2 regions of the Arthrobacter sp. UYEF36 genome follow, and region 2 is predicted to be linked to the other one. Evidence: predicted binding sites of a transcription regulator. Region 2 holds the regulator's gene; the other holds the start of a gene.
The links. Region 2 encodes LexA, which represses DNA repair genes until DNA is damaged. Its sites were predicted from a motif close to TCGAACANNTGTTCGA; they were not measured.
Positions count from the first base shown of each region.

Region 1 (10,349 bases), on a different contig from region 2:
GGAGACGCGGCCTCCCGGGAGCTGCTTGAGGATGTCGGGGAGTGGCTCGGACTGGGCCTGGCCAACCTCGCCGCCGCGCTGGATCCGGGCAAGTTCGTGATTGGCGGAGGGCTCTGCGACGCCGGCGAACTGCTGGTGGGCCCGGCCCGGAAGGCCTTCGCCCGGAACCTCACCGGCCGCGGCTTCCGGCCAGCGGCGGAAATCGAGCTGGCGGCCCTGGGCCCGAACGCGGGCCTGATCGGTGCGGCGGACCTGTCCCGGGTCAGCAGCCGCATGCACAGCTAGCAGGACACTGACCGGCCGGCACCGGCACCGGTGCGGTCGCAGGACGCCCGGCCGGGCCCGTCAGATGCGTGCGCCGTCGTCGTGTTCATCCTTTTCGCCGGGCAGCTTCATGATCAGGAAAACCACCGACGCCGCGAAGGCGGCCACCATGGAGATGATGGCCAACAGCGGGGCGGAGCGCCAGAACATTGCGGAGATCAGAAGCGCCACGGGGCCACCCACGGCGCCCAGCCAGGCCAACACTGTCAGCGGATCGGTTCCGGCGAGGCTGGGCGGCTCCTCCGGCACAAAATCACCCGGGCCCAGCGGGTCGTCCTCCGCGCCGTCATAGTCCCGCGGCCCCGGGGCCGTCCCCGTACCCTCGGCGCCGGCAGAGGTGCCCCCGGCGGCCTGGCTTTGCGCCTGCCGCTCCTCGGCGGACAGCTCAACAGGCGCCCCGACGGAAAGCCCCAGCGGGTCGAAGTCGCTGAACGGCCGCGGCGCCGCGGAGCCGGCGGCGTCCGCACTGGCGATAGCGTCCGTGCCGGATGTTTCCGGGCCTTCCGCGTCATCGTTGCTTTCCCGGACGTCCGGTGTCCCGAGGCCGGCGCCGGTGTCCCTGCCTTCCAGCCTCGCGACCAGGTCCAGCCAGACGGCGTCGTCCTGGTTGGCGCTGGAATCCGGAGAGTTGGGGTCCGGTCTAGTCATCTGCCGTGTCCTTTTGGCTAGCGTGGGCGGCGTCCGGGCCGCCTCCCGCACCCAGCGACCGGATGAATTCGGCCGTGCCGCGGAAGATCTCGGGTGCGTCGTTGTCCATCGTAGCCACGTGGTAGCTGTTTTCCAGCCGGATCACCTCCAGCGGGGCGTGGGTCAGTCCGCGGCGCAGGGCCACCATGCTCGAGTCGGAGACCACATGGTCCACGGCGGAACGGTAGACCCGGACCGGGGCGGTGATGCGGGGGAGCAGCCGGACGGTGTCCTTGAACATCCTGTTCAGTTCGTGCGCCGCGGCGACCGGGGTCCGGGGGTACGCCCCCTCGTCGATGCCCGCTTTGAGGATGTCGTTGGCGATCGCCGGGGTGCTCTTGAGCACGAATTTCAGGATGCCCGCCAGCGGTGCCCGGGGATCGTCAATGACAAGGCCGGGGTTGACCAGCACCGCCCCCGCGACCGGACGCGTGGCCGCAAGCCGCAGCGCCAGCGCCCCGCCCATCGACAGCCCGGCCACGACGACCTGCTCACATTCTTCGGCGAGCTCCAGGTAGGCGGCGTCGAGCGCCGCGTGCCAGTCCTGCCAGCGTGTCCGGGCCAGTTCCTGCCAGCTGGTGCCATGCCCGGGCAGCAGCGGCATCCGCACCGCGTAGCCGGCGTCGGCCAGTGACCTGGCCCAGTCCCTGACGCCGTGCGGGCTGCCGGTAAAACCATGCGACACCACGACGCCGGTGGGGGTGCCGGTTCCGGTGAACGTGCTGCTGAACGGTGTGTGGTCCAGGGGAATGGTCATGGGTTCTCCGGGGTGCTGGTGGCGGGCTGGTCTATTAAAACCGTGGTCGGCGGCGCGGCGGCTGCATGGCGCAGGAAGAACTGGACGGACTGCTTGAAGATCAGGGCGGCGTCGACGTCGAGCGTGGCCACATGACCGCTGGCCGGCAACGTGACCACCTCCAGATCCCGGGACCCCAGTCCCTTCCGCAGCAGCTCGATCGAGGAGGGCGGAACCACGATGTCGGTCGCGGACTTGAACACGAGCGCCGGAGCGGCGACGGCGGGCAGTTCGCGCCGCGCCGACCTGAAGAGCCTGCTGAGCTGGTGGACCGCCTCCAGCGGGGTGAGCGAGTAGTCGCCGTCCTCGGTGGCGGACGCCGTCGGATTCGGTTCCTGGAGCGGAACGGTGGTGCGCTGGATGTGCTTCAGCAGGCCGATGTAGCGCACCCGGCGGTCGTAGAAGCTCAGTCCAGGGTTGACGACGGCGACCCCGGTGACGCGGTGGCGCGCCGCGGTGCGCAGGGCGATGGTCCCGCCCATGGAGAGCCCCGCCACGTAGCAGTGCCTGGTGCCGGCGGCGAGTTCCAGATAGGCGTCCTCAAAGGCCCGGTACCAATCCTGCCAGCCGTGGCGGGCCAGGTCGCGCCAGTCCGTGCCGTGCCCCGGCAACAGCGGGACGGAGACCGCGAAGCCCTGCCGGGCCAGATGCTCCGCCCAGGGAAGGACGCTCAGGGGGCTGCCGGTGAAGCCGTGGCAGATGGCCACGCCGATGCCCGCATTGGCGCCGTGGCCGGGATATCTGAACGCTGCGGGCGCCAGGGGAGTGCTGCTTCCGGTCATGAGCCCATCGTGTCACTGTTCCGGACAAAACTCACTAGAGTAGGGTGTCATTGAAGTGCTGGCCGGGTCCGGTGGAGGGCCGGCCAGACGCCTTCCGGAGAGGTTCACCACGTGTTTTATTGGTTCATGAAGACGTTTGTTCTCGGACCGGTCCTGAAGACGCTTTTCAGGCCCTGGGTCAAGGGCCTGGACAACGTCCCTGCCGAGGGCGCAGCCATTCTGGCCTCCAACCATCTCTCCTTTTCCGACTCCATCTTCATGCCGCTAATGGTGCCCCGTCCCGTTGTTTTCCTCGCCAAGTCGGAGTACTTCACCGGCAAAGGGGTCAAAGGCAGGCTCACGGCCACCTTCTTCCGGCTGACCAACCAGTTGCCGATGGACCGCTCCGGCGGTGCGGCGTCCGCGCTCTCGCTCAATGCCGGCATGGACGTGCTGAAGAACGGCTCGCTCCTGGGCATCTACCCCGAGGGCACCCGCAGCCCAGACTCCCGGCTGTACCGCGGCAAGGTGGGGGTGGCGCGGCTGGCCCTGCAGGCCCGCGTCCCGGTAGTCCCGGTCGCGATGATCGGAACGGACAAGGTCCAGCCGATCGGCAAACGGATGCCCAACATCCGGCGCATCGGGATGATCTTCGGCGAACCACTGGACTTCAGCCGGTACTACGGCATGGAGGATGACCGGCTGATCCAGCGGTCCGTGACCGATGAGATCATGTATGAACTCATGCGGCTCTCCGGCCAGGAATACGTCGACGAGTACGCTGCCGTCGTCAAGCTCCGGCTCGCCGGGAAAGCCACCGAAGTGCCGGAGGACGGCGCCGCGGGCGCCGGTCCGGCAGCGCCGGGAAGTGCATGACCGGAGCGTGTGACGGGACCCGGGCCGTCAATGACGGCCCGGGTCCGACGATCGCCACGGAGGCAACTATCCTTAGAGGGTGACTGAGCTATCTGCGCCTTCGGCCTTCCCCCTGAACAGTTCCCTGAGCGGCTCGCCCGTGGCGGGCTCCGCCCTGACCAGCACCGCCCAAAGCGGTGCCGCCAACTATCCCGGCCTGGACCACTGGCGGGAACTGCCGGCCTCCCAGCAGCCGAGCTGGTCTGACAAGGGCGTCTTCGACGCCTCCGTCAAGGAACTGTCCGTCCTCCCGCCGCTGGTCTTCGCGGGCGAAGTGGACATCCTGCGCGAACGCCTCGCCGCGGCGGCGCAGGGCAAAGCGTTCCTGCTCCAGGGCGGCGACTGCGCGGAAACGTTCGAGGCCGCCACGGCGGACAAGATCAGCGCCCGCGTCCGCACCATCCTGCAGATGGCAGTGGTCCTCACCTACGGCGCCGCCATGCCGGTCATCAAGATGGGCCGGATGGCCGGGCAGTTCGCCAAGCCGCGCTCGTCCAACGATGAGACCCGGGAAGGCGTCACGCTGCCGGCCTACCGCGGCGACATCGTCAACGGCTACGACTTCACCCCGGAGTCCCGCGCCCACGACGCCGGCCGGATGCTGAAGGCCTATCACACCTCCGCGTCCACCCTGAACCTGATCCGGGCGTTCACCCAGGGCGGCTTCGCGGACCTGCGGCTGGTGCACCAGTGGAACAAGGGCTTCACCGAAAATCCCGCCCACGCACGCTACGAGTCACTGGCCCGGGACATCGACCGTGCCATCAAGTTCATGTCGTCCTGCGGCGCTGACTTCGAGGCCCTCAAGCGCGTGGAGTTCTACGCCAGCCACGAAGCGCTGCTGCTCGACTACGAGCGTGCCCTGACCCGCATTGACTCCCGCACCGGCTACCCGTACGACACCTCCGCGCACTTCCTCTGGATCGGTGAGCGCACCCGCGAACTGGACCACGCCCACGTCGACTTCCTCTCCCGGGTCCGCAACCCGATCGGTGTGAAGCTGGGGCCGGGCACCAGCGGCGACGACGCGCTGCGCCTGATCGACAAGCTGGACCCGGACCGCGAACCCGGCCGCCTGACCTTCATCACCCGGATGGGTGCCGGCAACATCCGCGAGAAGCTGCCCCCGATCGTGGAGCGGGTCACCGCGTCCGGCGCCCAGGTCCTCTGGGTCACCGACCCGATGCACGGCAACACGGTCACCTCGCCGAACGGCTACAAGACCCGGAACTTCGACGACGTCATTGATGAGGTGCGCGGCTTCTTCGAGGTCCACCACGCGCTCGGCACGGTCCCCGGCGGGCTGCACGTCGAAATGACCGGCGACGACGTGGCCGAGTGCCTCGGCGGGGCCGATCCGGTGGACCAGGAGTCCTTCCTGGACCGCTATGAATCAGTTTGCGATCCCCGCCTGAACCACATGCAGTCCCTCGAGATGGCCTTCCTGGTGGCCGGGGCCCTGGCCAAGCGCTAAGGCACCCGTCCAGCGGGTCCGCCCGCCCGGCACAAAGCTCCGCCCCGGCTGAATCAGCCGGGGCGGAGCTGTTGATCCGGCGGCAGCCGGATTATCCGTTCTCAGACCCGCGGTGTTACCCGGACCAGACGGTCAGACCACGGTCAGGGTGACCACGGAGCCCTCCGGAACCTTCTTGTTCACGGGGTCCTGGTCCCGGACCGTGCCGAAGAACCCGCCCAGGATCTCGTTCACCCGGACTTCGAAGCCCAGCTCCCGGAGGGCGTCCCTGGCCTCGTCGACCTGATCGCCGATGAAGCTCGGAACGTCAACGAGCCTGGGCCCCTTGGACACGGTCAGGGTGACGGTGCCGCCCCGGATGAGGTTTCCGGAGGCCGGGTCCTGCGCCACCACGGCGCCCTTGGGCACGCTGCGGTCAAAGACGGTTTCCGGCGAGACCACGGCCTTCAGGCCGGCGGCTTCGATGGCCGCGACCGCGTCGCCCTGATCCTGGCCCCGCACGTCCGGCACCGGAATGGGCTGCGGGCCTTTGGACACGGTGAGGTCCACCGGGGTGCCGTGGCGGACCGGATTGCCGCTGCGCGGTGCCTGCGCCAGGACGGTGCCGGCGGCCGCGGATTCATCAAAGGTTTCAGAGATCTGCCCGAGGGCCATACCCGCGCCGTTGAGGGCGGTCTTGGCCTCGTCCAGGGACCCCCCGACCAGGTCCGGCAGAGGAAACAGCTCGGGACCCCTGGAGACCGCGAGGGACACCGGCTGGAACTTCCGGATGACTTCCCCGGCTGCCGGAACAGAACCGACCACCAGCCCGGGGGCGACGTCGTCGTCGAAGACGTCCCTGGTGGTGGACTGGAATCCGGCCGTGCGGAGCAGTTGCTGGGCCTCCGCCACCGTCTTGTTCGCGAGCTGCGGAACCGTGCCGGGGGAGCCCGGTCCCATGCCGAAGAACCAGCCGGCCCCGCCGGCCAGCAAAGCCGCGATGACCAGGACAAGAATCCACAGCAGCCCCCGGCGGCGGGGGTTCCCCTCGCGCAGGGTCCGGACCGGCGTGGCCGCGGCACGCTGGCGCGCCTTCTCCTCGTCACGGTCGAGTTTGCGCTGCGCCCGCTTGCTGGCAGGAACTGCGGAATTGTTTCCGTCGTCGTAGTTGGCGTAGTTGGCGTAGTTGGCGTAGCTGTTGTAGTTCACGTCGTCGGGGGCGGACAGCGGGCCGTAGCCGGGGTGGCGCGGGGCCGCGGACATCACGGTGGTCGGGTTGCTGCCGCGGGCGATGAACTCCGTGGGCTGCTGGCGGCCGCCGATCACTTCGGTGGCGCCGCTGCCGTCGCGGGGCTCCGGGGAGCCGCCGGGGCGCCGGGCCGGCGGGCTGGGGGTGGGCGGCACGGCCGGGACGGCCGGACGCGCCGGACGCGCCGCCGGGGGCTGCAGGTCGAGTTCGGCGTCGCTGAGGTTCCTCCGGATGTGGCGGAGTTCGGAGAGCAGGGCGCTTCCGTCGACGGGGCGCTTGTCGGGGTCGTTGGCGGTGCACCACTGCACGAGTTCGTCAATTTCAGCGGCGAGTCCCGGCACGAGCCCGGAGGGGGCGCCGACAGCAGAGTTGACGTGCTGGTAGGCGACCTGGATGGGGACCTCGCCGTCGAATGGCTGCCGGCCGGTGATCATCTCGTACAGCATGATCCCGACCGAGTAGATGTCACTGCGCGCGTCGGCCTGCCGGCCCAGCACGAGTTCAGGGGAGAGGTACGCCACGGTGCCGATCAGCGCCCCGGTGCTGGTCGACGTCGAAATGGCGCGGGCCAGCCCGAAGTCGCCGAGCTTGATCCGTCCGTCGTCGGCGATCAGAACGTTCTCGGGTTTGATGTCCCGGTGGATGAGGCCCGCTTCATGGGCCGCCCCCAGGCCCTCGACGACGGGGTCGATCAGCGCCAGGGCAAGGCGCGGAGGAAGCGCGCCCTTGTCCTTGAGGACGTCGCGCAGGGTGTGGCCCTTGATGTACTCCATCACCAGGTAGGCCACCCGGTCATCCTCGCCCTGGTCCAGCACTCCCACGACGTGCGGATGCGACAGCCGGGCCGCGGCCTTGGCCTCGCGGCCCAGCCGGTCGAGGAACTGCGGGTCCCCGGTCATGTGGGGGTGCAGCACCTTCAGTGCCACATCCCGCTCCAGCCGGCGGTCGGTGGCCACATACACAGTGGACATCCCGCCGCTGGCGAGCCTGGACTGAATCAGGTACCGGCCATCCACCAGAGTGCCAACGAGAGGGTCCGACGAGTAATCCTGCACTATACGATCCTAATCGCTGCACGGAAACGGGCCCGAATCAACATGCGATCCGGGCCCGTATCGTTATCAGTCGTGGCTTGGCCGTGGCTTGGACGGGGCGGCCGTGGCTGCTCTGGACTTCTAGCCGAAGTTCTTCTGGTGCGCCTTGATGGACTCCACGTAGCGCTTGGTGTCGTCGTACATGCCGTACTTGCTGACCGAGTACTGTCCCTGGTAGTAACCCGCGATGGCGGAGTCCTGGTCCGGGCTGGTGCGGAGCAGCTGGCGGATGATCGCGACGCCGGCCGTGGCGTTGTCGTACGGGTCCAGCAGGTTCAGCTGGCGGCCCACGAGGTCCGACGCCCACTCACCCGAGGAGGGGATGACCTGCATGGTGCCGATCGCGTTGGCCGGGGAGACCGAGCGGTGGTCGAAGCTGGATTCCTGGAACGCGAAGGCCAGGGCGAGTGACGGATCGACGCCCATGCGGCGGGCGGTGTCCGCGACGATGGTCTTCATCTGTTCGCGGCTGGGCACCGGCGAGGCGTTCAGCAGGGCCTTGTTCTGGTTGGCGGAGCTGACAACGGCGGCCGGGTACGTGTAGCCGAGGAAGGTGCTCGGGACGAGCGGCGTGACCGTGGCAGCGGGAGGAGTCGACGCCGGGGTGATGGCCCCGCCCGGCAGGGCCAGCTTCTGGCCGGGGTAGATGATGCTGCTCGTCGTCAGGCGGTTGGCGGACAGGATGTCGGCGAGCTTGACGCCGTTCCGTGCGGCGATTCCGGAGAGGGTGTCGCCGGACTTGATGGTGTAGGAACCTGACGCGGGGGCCGGTGCCGCCGGGGTCGAGGCCGTCGCCACCGGGGCGGGGGCTGCCGGGGCCGGGGCAGGTGCCGCGGCCCCGCCGATCTTGATCTGCTGGCCGGGGTAGATGATGGAGCCCAGGTTGAGCCCGTTCCAGCCGAAGACCTCGGAAAGCTTGACTCCGTGGCGGGCCGCGATGGCGCCAAGGGTGTCGCCCGACTTCACGGTGTAGACGCTGCCGGCAGCGGCGGCGGGAGCCGCGGGCTCCGGCGCTGTGGCCGGGCCGCCGAGTTTGATCTTCTGGCCGGGGTAGATGATGGTGTTCGCCTGCAGCCCGTTCACTTCCAGGATGGCGTTCGTGTCCAGGCCAAACTTGCCGGCGATTCCGCTGATCGTGTCACCGCGGGCGATCGTGTACTCCTCGGGGGCGGAAACCTGGGCCGGCCGGAAGGCGGACGGCACAGCCGCCGGGACGGAACTGGCAGGAATCAACGCGGAACCCAGCGACCGGGCGGTCTGCGCCTGGGCCTGGGCCTGCATGGCCGCAGCAAGGGTGGCCGGGATGGCGCGGGTGCGGGACTCGGCCGCGGCCGGCTGGGCGATCGCCAGAGAAGACAGGACGACGGCGGGAAGGGCCGCCGTCGTGGCCGCAATCATCGGCAGGCTGGGCCGCGCAGTGGGCTTTGGCGAACGTGACGTCGTCATGGGAAAGGTCCTCTTCTCAGCGGCGAACGCTGCGGGTGTGGCCGGCAGTACTGGTGTTACCAGTGTGACTCAAGTTATTGCAGTTACAAATGTGATCCATGTGAATCTCTCATGATTTGGGAATTAGCACAAGAAGTGTTTGACATTCTGCAAGGGAGGTCCGCGGAGTGTCGGTCAGAGGGGGCCGCGGCGCGGACGGAATCGGCGCCGGGGGCGGCCGGAGTTAAACGGGGCGTCGTCGACTAGGCGCAGAGCCTGCCGGCATGGCAATCTTGATCCGTGAGTAATGTAGAAAGCCTTGTGGGCGAATGGCTGCCCCTGCCCGATGTCGCACAGCTTCTGAACGTTTCGATTACCAAGGTTCATGCGCTTCTTGATGAACGTGCGCTGGCGGCACTGAGGGTCGGGGAACGACGGATCCGCTGCGTTCCTGCGGACTTCATCCAGGACGGTCATGCTGTTGAAAGCCTCAAGGGAACGATCGTGGTCCTCGCGGACGCCGGCTATTCCGACGAGGAACTCGTTACCTGGTTGTTTACGCCGGACGATTCCCTGCGCGGCCGTCCGATCGACGCCCTCCGGGAGGGGCGCAAAACGGAAATCCGGCGCCGGGCGCAGTCGCTGGCCTGGTAGCCGCAACCAACGTCCCATTCTGAACTAATGCAGGCCCTGTCCCTCAGTTGTGAGGTGCAGGGCCTGCATTGTTGGTGCCGCCGGGTTCCGGTGCCGCCGGGGGCTGCGGTTCAGGCCGCGCGGCTGACCGTGGCCTCGGCCAGCTTCCGGAGCGCCGTCTTGGGCAGTTCCTCCAACGGCAGGAGATCCAGGGCAGCGAACGCTGCGCGTCCAAATTCCTCGATCAGGACTTCCGTGGCCTGGAGCGCGCCGCAGTCCGCGATGATGCGGCGGATTTCGTCCACGTCGGCATCGCCCAGCCCGGGGCTGCCCAGCTTTGCGTCGATGAACGCGGACTCGGCGGGGCTGGCCAGGTCCAGGGCAAAGGCGATCAGGACGGTCCGCTTGCCTTCCCGGAGATCGTCTCCCGCCGGTTTGCCGGTGGTAACAGGATCACCGAAGACTCCCAGGACGTCGTCGCGGAGCTGGAAGGCCTCGCCCAACGGAAGGGCGAATGCCGAGTAGCCCCGCAGCAGCTCGTCGTGGGCGCCGGCCAGGGCGCCGCCCAAAGCCAGCGGATGTTCGGTGGAGTACTTGGCCGACTTGAACCGGATGATGGACTGGGCGCGGCTGACGGCTCCGGCCCGGTCCCGACGGGGACCCGCCACCTCCTCCAGGATATCCAGGTACTGGCCCGCCATGACCTCGGCGCGCATCAGGTTGAAGATCAGCCGCGCCCGGCTCCCGGAGGCTGCGCTCTGCCCGATCTCGGTAAAGGATTCCTCGCTGAAGGACAGGCACAGATCGCCGGTCAGGATGGCGGCCGCGTGCCCGAACCGTTCGCTGTCCAGTGCCCAGCCCTGCGTCTCGTGCAGTTCGCTGAAGCGCCGGTGCACGCTGGGGCCGCCCCTGCGGGTGTCAGAGCGGTCGATGATGTCGTCGTGGATCAGGGCGGCTGCCTGGAACAGCTCCAGCGCGGAGCCTGCCGTCACGATCTCGTTGGCTCCCGCCC
Region 1 is NZ_JBEPOX010000009.1:43,312-53,660, forward strand. Features, by position in the region: gene ABIB29_RS13870 (ROK family glucokinase) at 1-285, shown strand, start outside; gene ABIB29_RS13875 (hypothetical protein) at 346-972, opposite strand; gene ABIB29_RS13880 (alpha/beta hydrolase) at 965-1,768, opposite strand; gene ABIB29_RS13885 (alpha/beta hydrolase) at 1,765-2,589, opposite strand; gene ABIB29_RS13890 (lysophospholipid acyltransferase family protein) at 2,701-3,444, shown strand; gene ABIB29_RS13895 (class II 3-deoxy-7-phosphoheptulonate synthase) at 3,524-4,957, shown strand; gene ABIB29_RS13900 (Stk1 family PASTA domain-containing Ser/Thr kinase) at 5,090-7,243, opposite strand; gene ABIB29_RS13905 (LysM peptidoglycan-binding domain-containing protein) at 7,361-8,725, opposite strand; gene ABIB29_RS13910 (Rv2175c family DNA-binding protein) at 9,005-9,358, shown strand; gene ABIB29_RS13915 (polyprenyl synthetase family protein) at 9,469-10,349, opposite strand, start outside.
Region 1: a site for LexA is predicted at 8,853-8,868, ahead of ABIB29_RS13905 (LysM peptidoglycan-binding domain-containing protein). Genes of this name have one in related genera too.

Region 2 (10,349 bases):
CCCATGCCTTCGGCTTCGGTGCCGTGCTCGACGCCGGCTTCGAAGAGTACCTGGAGGCCCACGCAGATGGCCAGCACGGGGCGTCCGCCGGCGACGCGGCGGCCGATCATGCGGATGGCATCAACGGCTTTGAGCTCACGCATCACCGTTTCGAACGCCCCGACGCCGGGGACCACGAGCCCGTCGGCGTTGAGCACATCCTCCGGCTTGGAACTGAGGATCACCTCGGCGCCGGCGCGTTCGAGGGCGCGCACGGCGGACCGGACGTTGCCGGAACCATAATCGAGGACCGTGACGGTGGGCTTGCCCTCGGCCGACACCGGCTTCCTGCCGGCGTCGGGGTTGATGATGGCGCCGTCCTTCAGCACCTTGCCGGTCACAGCGCGCCCTTGGTCGACGGGATGCCCTCGACCCGGGGATCCGGTTCGATGGCGGCGCGCAGGGCGCGGGCGAAGGCCTTGAACTGGGCCTCGACGATGTGGTGCGGATCCCGGCCCGCTGTGACGTTCATGTGCAGGCAGATTCCGGCGTGCAGGGTGATCGCCTCGAAGACGTGGCGGGTCAGGGACCCGGTGAAGTGTCCGCCGATCAGGTGGTACTCCTGGCCGGCAGGCTCGCCACCGTGCACGAGGTAGGGGCGGCCGGAGACGTCGACGACAGCCTGCGCGAGGGCCTCGTCGAGGGGCACCGTGGCTTCCCCGAAGCGGCGGATCCCGGCTTTGTTCCCCAGCGCGGTGCGCAGGACTTCGCCGAAGGTGATGGCAACGTCCTCGACCGTGTGGTGGACATCAATGTGCGTATCGCCGGTGGCCTTGACCGTCATATCGATCAGGGAGTGCTTGCTCAGCGCCGTCAACATGTGGTCGTAGAACGGAACCGAGGTGCTGATATCAGAGACCCCGGTGCCGTCCAGGTTGATCTCGACCAGCACGGATGACTCGCTGGTGGTCCGCTCCATGCGTGCGGTCCGGCCCTCGGCAGCGGTTGATCCGGTGTTGCTCATGTGGGTGTCCTTTGGATGACGACGGTGCCCGGCGAACAGGGCAGGGTGGATGTCCTGGGTTAAGTCTAGGCTGGCTGCACTGCGCGGCCGGCCAGGATCCGCTCGAGCGCTTCGAGGAAGGCTGTGGTTTCCGTCTCAGTCCCGGCGGTGACGCGCAGGTGCCCGGGAATGCCAACATCGCGGATCAGCACACCGGCGTCAAGCAGGCCCTGCCAGACCTCGTGCGGGTTGTCCAGACCGCCGAAGAAGACGTAGTTCGAGTCGGAGGCGGCCGGCTTGAGGCCCATCCGCTGCAGTTCGGACACGATCCTGTCCCGCTGGCGCTTGATGTCCTCGACGTCGGCCATCAGTGCGACCCGGTGGTGCAGGGCGGCCAGGGCTGCCGCCTGGGTGATGGCCGAAAGGTGGTACGGGAGCCGGACCAGGCGCAGGGCGTCCGTCACCTCGGGCGCCGCCGCCATGTAGCCAACACGGGCGCCGGCAAGGGCGAAGGCCTTGCTCATGGTGCGCGAGACGATCAGCCGTTCCCGGCCGGGCAGCAGCGTGAGCGCGCTCGGCGTGCCGTCGTGGGCGAACTCGTGGTACGCCTCGTCGACAATCACGATGGTCTGGCTGGCTTCGCCGGCCTCATAGACGGCCTCCACGACGTCCAGGCCAAGCCCGGTGCCGGTGGGGTTGTTCGGGGAACACAGGAAGACGATGTTCGGCTGGAGTTCGCGGACCTGGCGGGCGGCCGATTCGGCGCTGAGTCCGTAGTCATCGGCGCGGGCCCCGACGATGTAGCCGGTGTCGGTACCGGAGGCCAGCAGCGGGTACATGGAATACGTGGGAGGGAAGCCGAGGGCGGTGCGCCCCGGGCCGCCGAAGGCCTGGAGGATCTGCTGGAGAACCTCGTTGGAACCATTTGCGGCCCAGATGTTGTCCGCGCCCAGTCCGTGGCCGAGGTATTCCGCGAGGGCTTCGCGCAGTTCCGTGAATTCGCGGTCCGGATAGCGGTTCAAGCCGGCTGCGGCAATCGTAACGGCCTCGGAAATCGCGGCCCGCACGTCGGCCGGGACACCATGGGTGTTTTCGTTGACGTTGAGCAGGATGGGGACGTCCAGCTGCGGCGCGCCGTACGGCGTCAGGCCGCGCAGGTTGGTCCGGAGGGGAAGTCGGTTCAGGCGCTCTAGCTGGTCAGTCACTGCACCAGTTTAAGTGAGATCGCGGCGGGCCCTGAAACTGTGACGGATCCGGGGTGTTACTTGGACGGAATAAAGAGTGCCTGGCCCGGCACGACACGGGCGGCATCCAGGTTGTTCAGCTGGATGATATCGGTGACGACGTCACGGGGGTCGCGCTCCGGCGCCACGGTCTCGGCGATGGCCCAGAGTGACTCACCGGGCTGCACCGTCACGGTGACGGTGGGAGTCAACGACAGGCCGGCAGCGGACTCTGCCGCCTTGGCCGGGGCGTTAAGGAAACCGCTGAAGGACAGAATGAGCGCAGCCAGCAGAATCAGCGGCACCCCGATGAAGACAAAGCGCCCCCGCCGGGTGAGCCGCAGCGGCGCCTGCTTGACCCGCGGCCCGCGGCCTGCACTGTTCCCGCCGGCCGGGACGTGCCGGGCGATGGAGCCCCGCTGGCCAAACCCGCCCTGCTGGCCGGCGGACGCACCGCCGTCGGGGCGGCCGTAGTTGCCGAATGCGTCGCGGCCGAAAGTGTCGTGAAACGCGCTTGATGCTGACATGAACTGAGCCCTCCTGGACCATACTGTGCCGCCCGGCGTACTCCACGTACTTGCCGCCAACCGGCCTAACCTTCGAACAAAGAACCGAACGTCATGCTGTGTCCGAACAGTGATCCATCCTCAAACTGCGAATGAATAGAACACATATTCGAATCCTGCATGTTCTGTTTTAGCACTTACCAACGAACAATGTCGAGACTCGCTAGAACAAATGTTTGAAAAAGCTGTGTGGCTGGCCTACGTTTGAGCTACAGAACAACCACTTCTGCAGTTGATCAGCAGGGTCTGACATTTCAGGCCGGCAGTTCCCGGCAGCCGCAGCCACGGCGGCCGGGCCGAACGGAAAGGCGTTGGCGAACATGGCAGCACCAGCCACTGGCGGCAGGGCCACCCAGCAACGGAGCCCGCAGGCGGCCCGGCCACCCAAGAGCCTCACCGTCCGGCAAAAGAAGATCCTGGAAACCATCCAGCGCTCCGTCACGGACAACGGCTATCCGCCCTCCATGCGCGAGATTGGTGACACCGTTGGCCTGGCCAGCCTCTCCAGCGTCACCCACCAGCTCTCGCAACTGGAGAAACTTGGCTACCTGCGGCGTGACCCCAAGCGCCCCCGGGCCATGGAAGTGCTGATGCCGCTGACCCTCGACGAGGGAACCACGAAGATTTCAGGGGTGGAGAAGTCCGGCGGACTGCGCACGGTCGGCGGATTGTCGGTGTCAGAGCTGGCCAGCGCCACCGACACCGCCATGGTGCCGCTGGTGGGCCGCATTGCCGCAGGCGGGCCGATCCTGGCCGACCAGGTCGTCGAGGACGTGATGCCCTTGCCGCGCCAGCTGGTGGGCCACGGCGAACTCTTTATGCTTAAAGTCGCGGGGGATTCGATGATCGACGCCGCCATCTGCGACGGTGACTGGGTGGTGGTGCGCCGGCAGGGCGACGCCATCAACGGTGACATCGTCGCCGCGCTGCTGGACGACGAGGCGACGGTCAAGACGTTCCGCCAGCGCGACGGCCACACTTGGCTGCTGCCGCAGAACACCCAGTACGAGCCCATCCTCGGCGATCACGCCGTCATCATGGGCAAAGTCGTCTCGGTGCTGCGCTCCCTCTAGGACCGCCCAGGACCGGCACGTCAAGAGCAGCGAAAAGGGCCCCTTCGGCATTGGACGGGGCCCCTCGCGTTCCTGCGGACTACGTGGCGGGCTGCCCGGATTCCTTTGCGAGCCGTGCCAGGGCTGCGTAGGCGATCGCGGGGTCGGTGGTCGGCCAGAACGGCGGCAGGGCGGCGCGGAGGAATCCCCCGTAGCGCTCGGTGGAGAGCCGCGAGTCCAGCACGGCCACCACTCCCCTGTCCGTCGTCGTACGGATCAGCCGGCCGGCACCCTGGGCCAGGCGGATGGCGGCGTGGGTGGCGGAAACGCTCATAAACCCGTTGCCGCCGGCCTGGGCCACCGCACGGGACCGTGCTGTCATCAGCGGATCGTCGGGCCGCGGGAACGGTATCCGGTCGATCACCACGAGGCGGCAGGAGGTTCCTGGCACGTCGACACCCTGCCACAGCGACATGGTGCCAAAGAGGCAGGTGTCGGGTTCGTCGGCGAACTGTTTCACCAGCGCGGTCATGGTCGAATCCCCCTGGCAGAGGATGCTCATGTCCAGCCGCGGGCGCAGGGCTTCAGCGGCCTCCTCGGCGGCGCGCCGGGAGGAGAACAGGCACAGGGCCCCGCCGCCGGAGGCCCGGATCAGCTTCTCGAGCTCGTCGAGGGCCTCCGGGGACATGCCGCGGCCGGGTTTGGGCAGGTGCTTGGCAACGTAGAGGATGCCCTGTTTCGGGTATTCGAAGGGCGAGCCGACGTCGACCCCGGTCCAGCTCGGGGCTCCCGGTCCGACCAGGCCCAGGCCGCCGGCGGCGGGTTCGAAGGCGGATCCGATCGCCAGCGTCGCCGAGGTCAGGATGACGGTGTGGTCCGCGAACAGGCCCTCGCGGAGCCGTCCGGCGACGCTGAGCGGGGCGATGTTGATCAGGGCCGGAGCGGACTCGTCCGGCTGGGAGTAGCCCTGCTGCGGGTCGAAGGTGCTGTTGCGGGAAAACCAGACCACTTCGCGGTTTTCGCGGGCGGCGAGCAGCCGTTCGCAGAGCTCCAGGATCACCATGAGTCGGGAGCGCGCGAGCTGGCGGCCGCCGTCGGCCGTGGTGGCGCTGTCCCCCTTGGAGTCCGAGAGCGCCGCGCGGCAGGCGTCCCGCAGCTGGTCCACGCAGTCGAGTTGTTCGCTGTTGAGGCCGTTGGGCATCAGTCCGCTGGGGACCCCTTCAATGGCAAGTTCGAGGTTGGAGGCGGCATTGTTCAGTGCGTCCACGGTGATGCCGGTGTGCTTCCGGGCTCCGGACGCGGCCGCGTGCACCATCGCGACGGAGAGCTGGCCGGACACGGCACCCGTCACCCGGTCCTGGAGTTCGTGGGCTTCGTCCACCACCACCACGTCGTATTCGGGCAGGACCGCCAGGCCCTCGAAGGCGCTGACGGCCAACATGGCGTGGTTGGTGACGACGACGTCGGCATCTGCGGCGTTCTGGCGGGCCAGTTCGCTGAAGCATTCGGCCGCCAGGGGGCACTTCTGCGCGCCGAGGCACTCCATGGAGGTGACGGACACCTGCCGCCAGGCGCGGTCCGTGACGCCGGGCAGGAGTTCGTCCCGGTCCCCCGTCGCGGTGTCCTCGGCCCATTCGCGCAGCCGGACGACTTCCTTGCCGAGCTGGGACGACGGGCCGCCCATCCCCGCGGCGAAATGCGGCACCGAGGTGTCCTCGCCGAGCGAGAAGAGCTGGCCTTCGGAGGGCTCTTCGGAGGGGAAACCGCCCTCGAGCTTGTGGCGGCACACGTAGTTGGAGCGGCCCTTGACGAGGGCGACCTTGACGGGCCGGTCCAGCGCCGGGGTGATGGTCTTGAGCAGCCGGGGCAGGTCGCGGCCGACGATCTGGGTCTGCAGGGCGAGGGTGGCGGTGGAGACCAGGGTGGGTTTGTCGCTGACGAGCGAATGGGCGATCAGCGGGATCAGGTACGCGAGGGACTTGCCCGTTCCGGTGCCGGCCTGGACCAGCAGGTGGTCGCCGCTGTCGATCGCGTGCGCCACCTGCCGGGCCATCTCGTGCTGGCCGTCGCGGCTCTGGCCGCCCATGCCGGACACGGCACGGTCGAGCAGTTCGATGACGAACTCCCCGCCCGCCCCGCCGCCGGTTCCTGCCGAAGGTGTTCCGGCGGCTTCGGTCCCCGCGGGGTCCGCCCCCGCCTCGCCGCCCGGGCCTGTGTCCGTCCCGGTCACCGCTGCCTTAGTCATTGCTGATGAACGAATCCAGTTCAGCGGCGAATCCTTCGCGCACCATCACGACGGCGCGGGTGCCCGCTTCCTCGTGGTCGAGGCTGAGGATCTCGGCGTCGGTCTCGTGCAGCTTGGAGAGCAGGTCCCCGCGGTTGTACGGGATCATGAGTTCCAGCTTCACGCTGGGCCGCGGGATGCCTTCGCTGATCGCTTTGAGCAGTTCCGGGATGCCTTCGCCCGTGCGTGCCGACACCACCACGTGGCGCGGTTCGCGCTGCTTGAGCCGTTCGATCACGAAGGGATCGGCGGCGTCGGCCTTGTTCAGGACGATGATTTCCGGCACCTTGCGGGCATCGACTTCGCTGAAGACTTTGCGGACCGCGGCGATCTGTCCCTCCGGATCCGGGTGGGAGACATCCACGACGTGCAGGATCAGGTCCGCGTCGGCGACTTCCTCCAGGGTGGAGCGGAAAGCCTCCACGAGCTGGGTGGGCAGCGACCGGACGAAGCCCACGGTATCGGCCAGGGTGTAGCCCAGCCCGTCCGAGGTCTCGGCCTTGCGGACCGTCGGGTCCAGCGTGGCGAACAGGGCGTTCTCCACCAGCACACCGGCGTCGGTCAGCCGGTTCAGCAGCGAGGACTTGCCGGCGTTGGTGTACCCGGCGATCGCTACGGACGGCACGGAATTCCGGCGGCGGTTGGCGCGCTTGGTCTCCCGGGCCGGCTTCATCGCGGCGATTTCACGCCGCAGTTTGGCCATCCGGGTGCGGATCCGGCGGCGGTCCAGCTCGATCTTGGTTTCACCGGGACCTCGCGAACCCATGCCGGCGCCGGCACCGCCCACCTGGCCACCGGCCTGGCGGGACATCGAGTCACCCCAGCCGCGCAGGCGCGGGAGCAGGTATTCGAGCTGGGCCAGTTCCACCTGGGCCTTGCCCTCGCGGCTTTTGGCGTGCTGCGCAAAAATGTCCAGAATCAGGGCCGTGCGGTCGATGACCTTGACCTTGACGATGTCTTCCAGGCTGCGGCGCTGGGACGGTGCCAGTTCGGCGTCGACGACGACGGTGTCTGCGCCGGTGGACATCACAATGTCCTTGAGTTCCTGGGCCTTGCCGGAGCCGAGGAAGGTTCCGGGGTCGGGCTTGGCGCGGCGCTGCACAATCCCGTCGAGGACCTCCGAGCCGGCCGTCTCGGCGAGAGCGGCGAGTTCGCGGAGCGAGTTCTCGGCGTCGGCCAGGGTGCCTTCGGTCCAGAGGCCGGCCAGCACGACCCGCTCGAGCCGCAGCTGCCGGTATTCGACTTCGGTGACGTCTTCGAGTTCCGTGGACAGACCGGCGGTACGGCGCAGCGCGTGCCGTTCCTCGAGGTCCTGCTGGTCACCGTCGTAGTTGCTGTGCTCCTCGTCCTGCCGGGAGATCGCCTGCGCCTTGCCGAGCACCGAGGTGGGCTCGCCGGCAGCCGGGGCCGCCTTCCGGGCAGGGGTGTCCTTGGAAAGGATCCGGTCGATGACAGCCTGGATTTCCGCAGGACTCATGTCCTGGGCTGCTGAATCGGGTCCGGTGTTGGGCTGACTGGTCATGGTCTCCTTTAGAGGTTCGGCAGTTTCAGAATAGTGCCGATCGGTGCTGTCTGGGGCGGTATTCGCGCTGGGCTGACGACTATTCGTCAAAGCGGCCTCCTGGAATGCCCGCGGCAGCGGTGCCGGGGCAAGGGTGGGCTCCGCGAGGGAGCGGTGAGAAGGGGGGAATGGAACCGGCGTGGTGTGGCCTTGAGAAGGGAGGTCTGTCCGCTTGGCCGGGCTCCATGAGCACCGCCAAACTCCAAGTGGATCGGGCGCCAGCGGCTGGGTCCTTTTCAGGTTCATCGCGGGGTGGCGCACTGAGCGGAAGGTTACTACCTGCGTCGCTGCGGGGGCGGGATTTAACCCGTGCCGGCTACTTGGAGTTCAGGAACATGTCTTTAAGACTAGCAGACCCTCCGGTTGCCCCCGTCCGCCCGCCGCGGTTTCGCCTACGGGCCGGGCGCCAACTAATCTGGGCAGTTATGGAGTCTGCACACTATTTCAGCGCCCAGCCGGCCGGGCCCTTCACCCGCAAGCCACTGACCGTGGAGCTTGCCGGTGAGACCCGGCACCTGCAGACGTCCTCGGGCATCTTCAGCCCGGACGGGATCGACAAGGGCACGGCCGTGCTGCTGGCCGAGGCACCCGCCCCGGCCCCGCAGGGAACGCTGCTGGACATCGGCTGCGGCTGGGGTCCGATCGCCCTGACCCTGGCCCTGCGGGCACCGCACGCCCGGGTCTACGCCGTGGACGTCAACGAACGGTGCGTGAGCCTGACCAACGAAAATGCCGCACTGCTGGGACTGGGCAATGTCACGGCCAGCACACCCGACGCCGTCGACCCCGGGCTCCGCTTCGACACGATCTGGTCCAACCCGCCCATCCGGATCGGCAAGGACGAACTCCATGCGCTGCTGCTGCTGTGGCTGCCGCGGCTGGCGCCCGGCGGCTCCGCGTGGCTGGTGGTGCAGAAGAACCTGGGATCCGATTCCCTGCAGCGCTGGCTGGCGGCCGAGCTGGACAGCAGCTTCACGGTGACGCGCGAGAGCACCTCGAAGTCGTTCCGCATCCTTCGGGTCAGGAAAGCGTCCCAGTAGCGACGATCACCGCGGGGCCGCTGAGCTCGACGTGCTCGTGGCCCTCCGCGCCGAGGAAGAACTTCACCCCGACGACGCCGCCAGGGACGTGGACGTTCCACACGTCCGGGGCACTCTGGCCGGCCCAGTGGCGGATCGCGACGGCGGCTGCGCAGGCCCCGGTGCCGCAGGACTGGGTTTCCCCCACGCCCCGTTCATGAACGCGCATGGTGATGGTTCCGACGCCGTCGTGGACCAGCGGCTCGGAGGGGACGACGAACTCGACATTGGTGCCGTGGGGCGGCGTCGGGTCGACGTGGGGTGCGGTAAACAGCTGCGTGGCTTCCAGTTCGGCCAGTTCGGCCAGCGCCACGACGGTGTGCGGGTTTCCCATGCTGACGGACAGGGCCGGCCGTGCGACCTCGAGTCCCGTGGCGCTGACCAGCGAATCCATGGCCCGTGCGGTGGCCTCGCCCGGGAAGATGAACTCCCAGGGACCCATGTCGACGGCGTAGCCGGCGGCGGTGCGTACGATCGTTTTGGCGCCGCCCCGGGTGCCGATGGTCAGCGATTCGCCGGCGGGCAGCTCGACCAGGCCCTCGGTGATCAGGAAGTGCACAAAGACACGGACGCCGTTGCCGCACATCTCGGAAAGTGAGCCGTCGCCGTTGCGGTAGTCCATGAACCACTCGGCGTCCGGATTCAGCGTCAGCAGCTCCTGGCCCTCGGCGAGCAGCCGGGACGGGACGGCACGGATCAGTCCGTCGCCGCCGATTCCGCGGTGCCGGTCACAGAGCGCTGCGACCTGCTCCGGTGTCACTGCCAGGGTGCCGTTGGGGTCGGCCAGGAGCACAAAGTCGTTGCCCGTGCCGTGGCCCTTGGAAAATTTGAGACCGGTCAGGGCTGCAGTGTCACCGGTGGAGTTGCGATCAGCGGCCACGGCCAGGGTTTCGTCCATGCTCCAAGGTTACCGTTCCGGCTCGGGCCGCCAGCAAACCGGCCTGGCAAACCACGCGCCTGACGCGGGACGTTCAGCCGGGGACGGTGCGGGCTGCGGCCTTGGCCACGAGGTCCGGGTCCTGCCAGTCGAGCCAATGGATCCGGGGGTCGGCCCGGAACCAGGTCAGCTGGCGGCGGGCGAACTGCCGGGTCGCGACGATGGTTGCCTCCGCAGCCTGGGCTGCGTCGGATTCCCCGTCGAGGACCCTGAGGAACTGGGCATAGCCGAGGGCCCGCGGTGCCGTCCGGCCTAGCCGGAGTCCGGCGGCGTCGAGCGTCCGGACTTCTTCGAGCAGCCCGCTTTCGACCATGGTGTGGACCCGGCGGGCGAGCCGTTCCCGGAGCTGGCCGCGGTCCACGTCGAGCCCGATCTGCACCGCGGGCTGGACGTACTCGCGGGTGGGCATAAAAGAGCTGAAGGGTCTTCCGGTCAGCTCGAACACCTCGAGGGCGCGGATGATCCGGCGCGCATCGCCAAGCCGGCCGGCGGAGACCGGGTCCACGACTTCCAGCCGCGCCCGCAGCGGCGCCGCTCCACCAGCTTCCAGCTCCGCCTCGAGCCGGCGCCGGATGGCCGGATCCGTGCCCGGGAATTCCAGCACGTCCAGGGCGGCGCGGACGTAGAGCCCGGAGCCTCCGGCCAGGATGGCGCGTTTGCCGCGG
Region 2 is NZ_JBEPOX010000011.1:49,791-60,139, forward strand. Features, by position in the region: gene hisH (imidazole glycerol phosphate synthase subunit HisH) at 1-380, opposite strand, end outside; gene hisB (imidazoleglycerol-phosphate dehydratase HisB) at 377-1,003, opposite strand; gene ABIB29_RS15735 (histidinol-phosphate transaminase) at 1,069-2,187, opposite strand; gene ABIB29_RS15740 (LysM peptidoglycan-binding domain-containing protein) at 2,244-2,732, opposite strand; gene lexA (transcriptional repressor LexA) at 3,092-3,844, shown strand; gene ABIB29_RS15750 (ATP-dependent DNA helicase) at 3,924-6,068, opposite strand; gene hflX (GTPase HflX) at 6,061-7,629, opposite strand; gene ABIB29_RS15760 (class I SAM-dependent methyltransferase) at 8,094-8,708, shown strand; gene dapF (diaminopimelate epimerase) at 8,689-9,645, opposite strand; gene miaA (tRNA (adenosine(37)-N6)-dimethylallyltransferase MiaA) at 9,719-10,349, opposite strand, start outside.